Regions from separate parts of the Lysinibacillus sp. NPDC096418 genome, predicted to be linked through region 2. Evidence: predicted binding sites of a transcription regulator. Region 2 holds the regulator's gene; the other holds the start of a gene.

Region 1 (4,435 bases), on a different contig from region 2:
AATCCCTACGAATCGTTTCCTCTGTAACTTGAAAAAGCTTACTTAACGCCGATACTTTGACATTTTGTTGCTTGTTCACCTTATATATAATTTGCTTTTGTCTTTCAATTGCTAACATATATCTTCCTCATTTCTATCAACGCGCTTAGGCTCCTTTGCAATAATGCCCTTTTTTAAAATTACATTCGCATAAATTGCGGCTTCGCTCGTCGCTACTATGGCATATGCTTTTTTAGCTCTTTCATAAAATGCTAAGCGTCCTAGTTTGTACGGTAAAAATTGATTATTATCAGTCTTCTCTAGTATTTTTGCGTAGGTTGACCAAATTTCTGGTGTTTCTACTTCTGGTCCATGCATCATATACACAACGGCAAAGTCAGCATAGGAGTCTAAAGGGAACAGTGTTAATATATCTTCCAGCACAGTAGGAATTGACACACCAGATAACGGAATTGCTTTGTTTGTGTGTGAGTATGTTGGAAAATTTCCGTCGGCTAACACAATTTCATCACCATGTCCCATTTCCATTAACACTTTTAATAACTCTGGTGAAAGCGACATTGGGATATTCTTTAACATAATTTGCATCACCTTCTTTTTTGGTTTTATCAGTAAAAACAAAAAAAGCAAAAAATATCAAACACAAAACCATTAATTACTTATATGTTTCTCACAAAAAGTGTATGTATAGATTTATAAATAAATTTAGACACAAAAACACCCATCATCGCGATGGGTGTTTTCAAAATTTTTATTTATCTTCCTCTAAAAGAAGTAGTAATTCTTCGTCCTCTTCTTCCTCATCATGTGCTGCGATTGTGTAAGATGAAGCCGCAATACCATAAGATGCACGGATCTTATTGGCGATTTCCTCTAATACAGCAGTGTTCTCTTTTAAATACTGCTTGGCATTTTCGCGGCCTTGTCCTAGACGTTCGTCACCATATGCATACCAAGAACCACTTTTTTGTACGATGTCTAATTCAACACCTAAATCTACAGTTTCGCCTTCTTTAGAAATACCTTCACCATACATAATATCGACTTCTGCAGTTCTAAATGGCGGTGCTACTTTATTTTTCACGATTTTAATTTTTGTACGGTTACCCATAATGTCATTTCCTTGTTTAATCGCTTCTGCACGACGAACTTCTAATCGTACTGAACTGTAGAATTTAAGGGCACGACCACCAGGAGTTGTTTCTGGATTCCCGAACATTACACCGATTTTTTCACGAATTTGGTTAATGAAAATAGCGATTGTTTTTGATTTATTAATAGCACCTGATAGCTTACGTAATGCTTGTGACATTAAACGTGCTTGTAAACCAACGTGCGAATCACCCATATCACCCTCAATTTCAGCCTTTGGTACAAGTGCTGCTACAGAGTCGATGACAATAATATCAATGGCACCACTACGTACTAATGCTTCAGCAATCTCAAGCGCTTGTTCACCAGTATCTGGCTGAGAAAGCAGTAACTCGTCAATATTGACACCTAATTTTTGTGCATAGATTGGATCAAGTGCGTGCTCTGCATCGATAAATGCAGCCTGGCCACCATTTGCTTGTACTTCAGCAATCGCATGAAGTGCTACTGTTGTTTTACCAGAAGATTCTGGACCGTACACTTCGATAATACGTCCACGAGGATAACCACCAACACCTAATGCTGCGTCAAGTGCTAATGAACCACTTGAAGATGTTGCGATTTCTAAATCTGTTTTTTCGCCAAGTTTCATAATTGACCCTTTACCGAAATTCTTTTCAATTTGTTTTAACGCCTGTTCTAAGGCTGCTTTACGATCACTCAATGTATTTCCTCCTTTGAAAACGTTCACTGTTTTTGTCTATCTCTACTATACTTGTTTTTGAGAAAACACGCAAGAAAAAAGCGAACGTTTATTCGATTTTTCTTCAAAATAAAAATTTGGATAAGTTCTCCCTATCCAAATTCTCATTTTCAACTATTTCATTATCGTTTTGAAAAACCACGGTCCCCGAGCAATTGCATTAAATAATGACATGTAAACTTCACCGCACGTAAACGATTTGTATTACGCATGCCCGATAAATGTAGTAGGTACGTAATTGGTTCTTCATCATCAATAGCAATGCCTATCCAAACAGTACCTACAGGCTGATGGTCATGAGCTGTTGGCCCTGCTGCACCAGTAAGACCGATGCCAATATTCGTATTGAACTTAGCGCGAACGGCACTAGCCATTGCTGATGCACATTCACTACTGACAATTCCATAGGTATCAAGTAATTCTTTCGAAATGCCAAGTTGCTTAACCTTTGTATCCTCTGTATAAGTGACAACCCCGCCAATGAGCGTGCCTCCTACACCTGGAATTTCTGCAAGCTCTGATTGAAATAAACCTGCAGTTAAGCTTTCTGCTGCAGAAATTGTGAGATTATTATCTAACAGCATTTCTACTGTTTTAGATGCCAGAGAATCATCGTCGATACCATATTGGTAATCGCCTACAATTGCTTGAATTTCAGTCACTTTCGCCGCAATGAGCTGCTGTGCTTCAACCTCTGTTTCTGCCTTTGCCGTCACACGTAATGTCACTTCTCCATCAGATGCTAACGGTGCAACTGTTGGGTTTGTTTGCGCATCTAAAATATCTTGCACACGATCCTCTAACTCAGCCTCACCAATGCCATAAAAGCGCATTACATGAGATATGATAACCCCACCAGCATTTAACAAAGCAACCAGTTTTGGTTTTGCTTCATATTGGAACATTGGCTCCAACTCTTTCGGAGGACCAGGTAGTAAAATATATGTACGCCCAGCCTTCGAGAGAATCATCCCAGGAGCCATGCCATGGTGGTTTGCTAGTACATCACTACCTGCTAACACAAGTGCCTGCTTTCGATTATTGTCTGTCATTGGCCGACCACGTTTTGAAAAAAAATGTTCTATCGATGTTAAAGCAGCTTTATCAAATTCCAAATCGAGATTTAAATGTCGTGCAATTGTTTCTTTCGTTAAATCATCTTTCGTTGGACCAAGACCACCAGAAAAAATAATACAATCCGCTCTCGATTCAGCTACCGTAATCGCCTCCACTAGACGATTCGAATTATCTCCAACTACTGTATGATAAAACACGTTTATCCCAAGCTCAGATAATTGACTGGAAATAAATTTCGCATTGGTATTCGTAATTTGACCTAAAAGCAACTCTGAACCAACCGCAATAATTTCAGCATTCATGACCCACAAGACCCCTCTTATTTAGACTCAAGTAACACACGACGATTTATATAGAAATAATCCCATCCTGACCAAAGTGTAAAGAATAATGCAATATATAACATGATTGTATCAAATGGAATACCAATTAATGTGAAAATTGTATTGTGTAAGAGTGCTGCTGCAATCGCAACAATTTGTGCCCATGTTTTAATTTTACCAAGTTGGTTTGCCGCTACGACTTCACCACCACCTGCTAAAATTAGGCGTAATCCTGTTACAGCAAACTCTCTACTAATAATGATAATAATAATCCAAGCTGATGCCATATCAAGCTCTACCATTAAAATAAACGCCGCAGAAACAAGTAATTTATCCGCAAGTGGATCTAAAAATTTCCCGAACGTTGTGACAAGATTATATTTACGCGCATAATATCCATCTACCCAGTCCGTTGTAGAAGCAATAATAAAAATAAGGGCACCTATAAAATGATGAACAGGCATTTCTGCGCCAAATAACGACATTGTCCCCCATCCAAAGTCATACATCATTACAATGACAAAAAACGGGATAAGTAAAATACGAGAGATGGTAATTTTATTTGGAATATTCATTTCACTAACACCTTTCATGATGAAAGAAAGTAGTCACCATTAGGTGACTACTGTTCTTTATTGAAATTGATGACGATGTTTTGCGTTACTCTTTGTTGTGCATACGTTAAAAGCTCGTCATTAATATATACTTTTGCATTTGCTGAATTCCCTAGACGAATACGTACATAATTTTGAGCCGTTGCATCAAATTCCACAACTTCTCCTGCATTATATGCTCGCGTATCTGCTAGTAATTCTGTTTTGCTTTGATCACGAATACCGACCCAGGTTGGACCTGATACTTCAATACGAAGTTTAAATACATCTGTACCAGTTAATGTATACGAAGTTGTTTCACCATCAGCTTCGATTGTACCAGGAGAAATGGCTTGTTTAACATCTTCGACATCTTCTTCCGGTTTATCCTCTTCTTTATCAGTATCTTCTTTTGATGCATTTTCTTTATCTAGTTTTTCTTTATCTTGTTGTTCTTTGTCACTATCAATTGGTTGAGGATTTTTATCATATTCCATCACCGGTGGTTTATCTTCCACCACCGGTGTACCCGCATTGCTTTTAGACTGCCATAAAATCCACATTATTACAATAATCACGATAATAAA
Region 2 (4,435 bases):
CTGGATTGCGACTGTACCAGCAATTTTCATGACAAGCATGGTATTTGTCTATATTCTATTTGAGCCAACGATGGGCTTTGGGTTGCCGTTAACTGCTTCTTATGTGGGAGGTGCTGTAGGGGCGATTGCCATTACTGCATTGTTCTTTACCTACGCACACAAACAACGAGGTACAGGCTTCGTACTTGATGAGGATGTTACGTCATTCAAGGCTAAAATTTAAGGTGAGTGTGTTTCCGCCAAAAAAATTCGGTGGAAGCACACTTTTTTTGGTAAATAAAACAAAAAAACATGTATGATACATAGTAAGAGATGGCGGTCGATTCAGAGGAAGCGGAGGAACATATTGGATTGGCTAATTAGTAGTTTGATTTTTGTATTTGGACTAGTCTTTGGTTCGTTTTTTAATGTAGTTGGCTTACGTGTACCGATGAAGGAGTCAATTGTATCGCCACCTTCACATTGTACGATATGTCAACGTCAGCTGAAGCTACTAGATTTAGTACCGGTGTTGTCGTTTTTATTGTTAGGCGGGAAGTGTCGTGGTTGTGGGCACAAAATCTCATGGATTTATCCGTTAATGGAGCTTATCACAGGCGGGTTATTTGTTTTTGCTTATTGGCAACTTGGATTTAATGTGGAGTTTTTGATGGCATTGCTATTTATTTCACTACTTGTCATCATTGTTATATCGGATATTTCGTACATGTTGATTTCTGATAAAGTGCTGATTTTCTTTTTGCCGCTATTCATCGTCGGGCGGATTTTATCTCCTTTAACGCCTTGGTGGGATAGTTTACTAGGTGCTGTTGTAGGATTTGGCATATTATATAGCATTGCTGTGTTGTCACGTGGTGGTATGGGTGGGGGCGATATTAAGTTATTCTTTTTAATCGGGCTCGTGCTAGGCACGATAGATTCTCTATTGACGCTGTTTTTAGCAGCTGTGATTGGTATATTTGTGGGCATTATGATTCTACGTGTACGGGAACAAGAGAAACAAAAGCATGTGCCATTTGGTCCATCGATTGCCCTTGCGGCGATTATTGTGTATTTCTATGGCGATAAGATTTATGAGTGGTACTTTATATTATGGAAGAAAGTTGAAATTTTTTAATGGGGGAATGAAATTTTGAAACCGGTAATTGCAATTACCGCTTGTGCGGAGGATGATTTATCTTCACGTTTAAATGCGGCATATAGTAAGAGTATACTAGAAGCAGGCGGGATACCAATCATAGTGCCATTTGGTGTTGATGAGGATGTCTCGCAGGTTTTATCTATAGCAGATGGGTTATTACTTTCGGGTGGTCATGATGTGCATCCATTCTATTTTGGTGCAGAACCGTCTCCGAAATTAGGGCAAATTTATCCTGAACGCGATATGGTTGAGCTTGCATTGACAAATAGAGCTATCGAGAGAGAAATGCCAATCTTCGGAATTTGCCGAGGTATTCAATTACTTAATGTCGCACTTGGGGGTACATTATATCAGGATATCGATTCGGAAGTTCAAAGTAATAAATTATTAAAGCATGCACAACAAGCAGCTAGAGGTGTTGCAACACATTATGTAAATATTGACGAAGGTAATTTATTAATGAAAATTATTGAACAAAAGCAGCTTGCTGTTAATTCGTATCATCACCAGGCAATCAATGTGCTGGCTGAGTCATTGAATGTTGTTGCAACGTCGAGTGATGGCATAATCGAGGCTGTAGCGCATGAAGCATTACCTTTTTGTTTAGGCGTTCAGTGGCACCCTGAGGAACTAGCAATTGCGGGAAATGAAGCGGCGAAACAGCTATTTAAAGCATTTGTCGAGGCTAGTAAGGCATATAAAACAAAATAATAATAATAGAAAAGCTGTCCAATACAGTCAGATTTAGACTGGTAGGGCAGCTTTAACTTTTACTATTGTACGCGGCGATAAAGACCAACTACTTGTCCTAAAATCGAAACTTGGTCCACAATAATCGGTTCCATCGTAGCGTTTTCAGGTTGTAAGCGGAAATGCGTTTTTTCTTTGTAGAAGCGTTTAACTGTTGCTTCATCTTCTTCTGTCATCGCTACAACAATGTCACCATTATTCGCTGTTGACTTTTGCTTTACAATGACTAAATCCCCGTCCAAAATCCCTGCCTCAATCATGGATTCACCCATAATTTCTAGCATGAATAGTTGATCCTCACTAGTACCGTATGTGTCTGGTAATGGGAAGTATTCCTCGATATTCTCAATCGCGGTAATTGGTGAACCTGCCGTTACTTTACCAACTAAAGGCACGTGAATGACACTTTGCTTTTGAATGGTATCTTCAGGCTCTAGGATTTCGATCGCACGTGGTTTTGTTGGGTCACGGCGAATTAAGCCTTTTTGCTCTAAACGTGCTAAATGACCATGCACAGTCGAGCTAGAAGCAAGTCCTACAGCTTCTCCAATCTCACGTACAGATGGTGGATAACCTTTTGCACGAACCTCTTCTTTGATGAATGCTAAAATGTCCTCTTGCCTTTTCGAAACTTTTTTCATAATGCTCACCTCTTTAACTTTATGTACTCGTTTTCCTTATTAAATAGTATAGCAGAATGCGAACACGTATGCAAACATAGGTTCGAAAAGTGTTTGACAAAAACGTTTGTTCGTTTTATTATGAGAACATACATTCCGAACAAACATTCTAAAAGGGGAAATTGATAATGAGTTGGATGAAAAAAAACATACATATTTCAATTTTACTAGGAGCTTGCGTATTATTTGCAGGATATCTCTTAATAACTGATCCTGGAGAAATTACATATAAAGAAATTGATATCAAACATGGCGATAGTTTATGGTCGTTAGGTGAACTACATCGTGGTAAAATGGCTACTGATGAGTGGATACAAATCGTGAAGCTAAAAAATGAATTAACAGATTCGAAAATCGTGGCAGGAAAGTCATTAGTTATTCCAGTAGTTGGCGAGCAAGCTAAACCCATCAATACAATAGAAATTGCGAGAAATGAACAATGATGAATGAAAAACAATCGGCTGTTGTCTATTGCCGTGTTAGTACTGAAAAAGAGACGCAAAGCTCATCACTTGAGCGACAAGAAGATGAACTTGTAAGCTACGCAAAAAATCAAGGTTACAGTATAAAAGGTGTCTTCAAAGACAAGCATAGTGGCTATGATGTTGAGCGAGAAGGACTCCTTGAAATGCTAGATTTTATAAAAGAAGAAGGCGTGAATGCTCTTTTCGTTCAAGATGAAACACGTTTAGGCCGTGGTAATGCGCGTATGGCAGTCCTTCATTTATTGCAAAAAACGGAAACAGATGTTTTTTCGGTGGAAGATTCAGGACCAGTTCAGCTAAATGAAATGGACACGATGTTACTAGAAATATTAGCGATTGTAGAAGAGTATCAGCGCAAAATTCATAATGCAAAAATCCGCCGCGGTATGCGCCGTGCAGTCGAAAACGGTTACCGCCCTGAAAAAAATCTAACGAATCGTGGAAATGCATATGGACAAGAGCGAAAAGAAGTACCGATTGAAGAGATTATCCAGCTTCGTAACAAAGGCTTTACTTTTCAAGAAATTGCAACAACGCTTAGAGGTTTAGGCTTTAATGTCAGTAAAGCTACTGTACATCGAAGATTCCAAGAACACCAAGAAAGATTAGAAGGCAAATAATTTGCTCTTCTAATCTTTTTTGCATACTTTTGTAGTAGTATAAGTACGAAAGAGGTGTGGAATAATGTTATCGAAAGAAAAAATTAATCGTATCAATGAATTATCAGCAAAGGCAAAAGCAGGAAATCTAACAGAAGCAGAGGCGAAGGAACGTTCAGCACTTCGTAAAGAATATTTAGACACCTTCCGTGCAACAATGCGTGATACAATCGAAAATGTGAAAATTGTGGATGCAGAAGGAAATGATGTAACGCCAGAAAAGGTAAAGCAAGCCAAAAAGAATAAATTCTTGAATTAATGTGACGTTTTTTTGATTTAGTATTTCATAAATCTTACGTAGTATTACAAAAGCATTGTTTTCTTATGGAATCTTGACTAAACTGTAAAAGTACAATATCTAGGACGAGAAAGGATGTCACAATATCATGACTCAACATGCGGATCAACTAGCGATTAATGCTATCCGAACATTGTCAATCGATGCAATTGAAAAAGCAAATTCAGGTCACCCAGGTTTACCAATGGGGGCTGCACCAATGGCTTACACGCTATGGACGAAACAACTTCGCCACAATCCAGCTAATCCAAAATGGACTAACCGCGACCGTTTCGTACTTTCAGCAGGTCACGGTTCAATGCTTTTATACAGCTTACTTCACCTTGGTGGCTATGGCTTACCAATGGAGGAAATTAAGAACTTCCGTCAATGGGATTCATTAACTCCAGGACATCCTGAGTACGGTCATACAGTTGGTGTTG

Evidence for each region. Region 2 encodes LexA, which represses DNA repair genes until DNA is damaged. Its sites were predicted from a motif close to CGAACATATGTTCG; they were not measured.
Region 1: the regulator LexA is predicted to act here: its motif matches at 1,898-1,911, upstream of recA (recombinase RecA).

The regions. Positions count from the first base shown of each region.
Region 1 covers NZ_JBIWEY010000002.1:218,472-222,906, reverse strand. The annotation lists gene ACIQZG_RS03645 (DeoR/GlpR family DNA-binding transcription regulator) at 1-118, opposite strand, end outside; gene ACIQZG_RS03640 (RbsD/FucU family protein) at 112-579, opposite strand; gene recA (recombinase RecA) at 752-1,816, opposite strand; gene ACIQZG_RS03630 (competence/damage-inducible protein A) at 1,978-3,234, opposite strand; gene pgsA (CDP-diacylglycerol--glycerol-3-phosphate 3-phosphatidyltransferase) at 3,252-3,830, opposite strand; gene ACIQZG_RS03620 (helix-turn-helix domain-containing protein) at 3,878-4,435, opposite strand, start outside.
Region 2 covers NZ_JBIWEY010000015.1:78,388-82,822, reverse strand. The annotation lists gene ACIQZG_RS13115 (carbon starvation CstA family protein) at 1-223, shown strand, start outside; gene ACIQZG_RS13110 (prepilin peptidase) at 347-1,117, shown strand; gene ACIQZG_RS13105 (gamma-glutamyl-gamma-aminobutyrate hydrolase family protein) at 1,133-1,852, shown strand; gene lexA (transcriptional repressor LexA) at 1,915-2,532, opposite strand; gene yneA (cell division suppressor protein YneA) at 2,700-3,014, shown strand; gene ACIQZG_RS13090 (YneB family resolvase-like protein) at 3,011-3,676, shown strand; gene ACIQZG_RS13085 (DUF896 domain-containing protein) at 3,741-3,974, shown strand; gene tkt (transketolase) at 4,102-4,435, shown strand, end outside.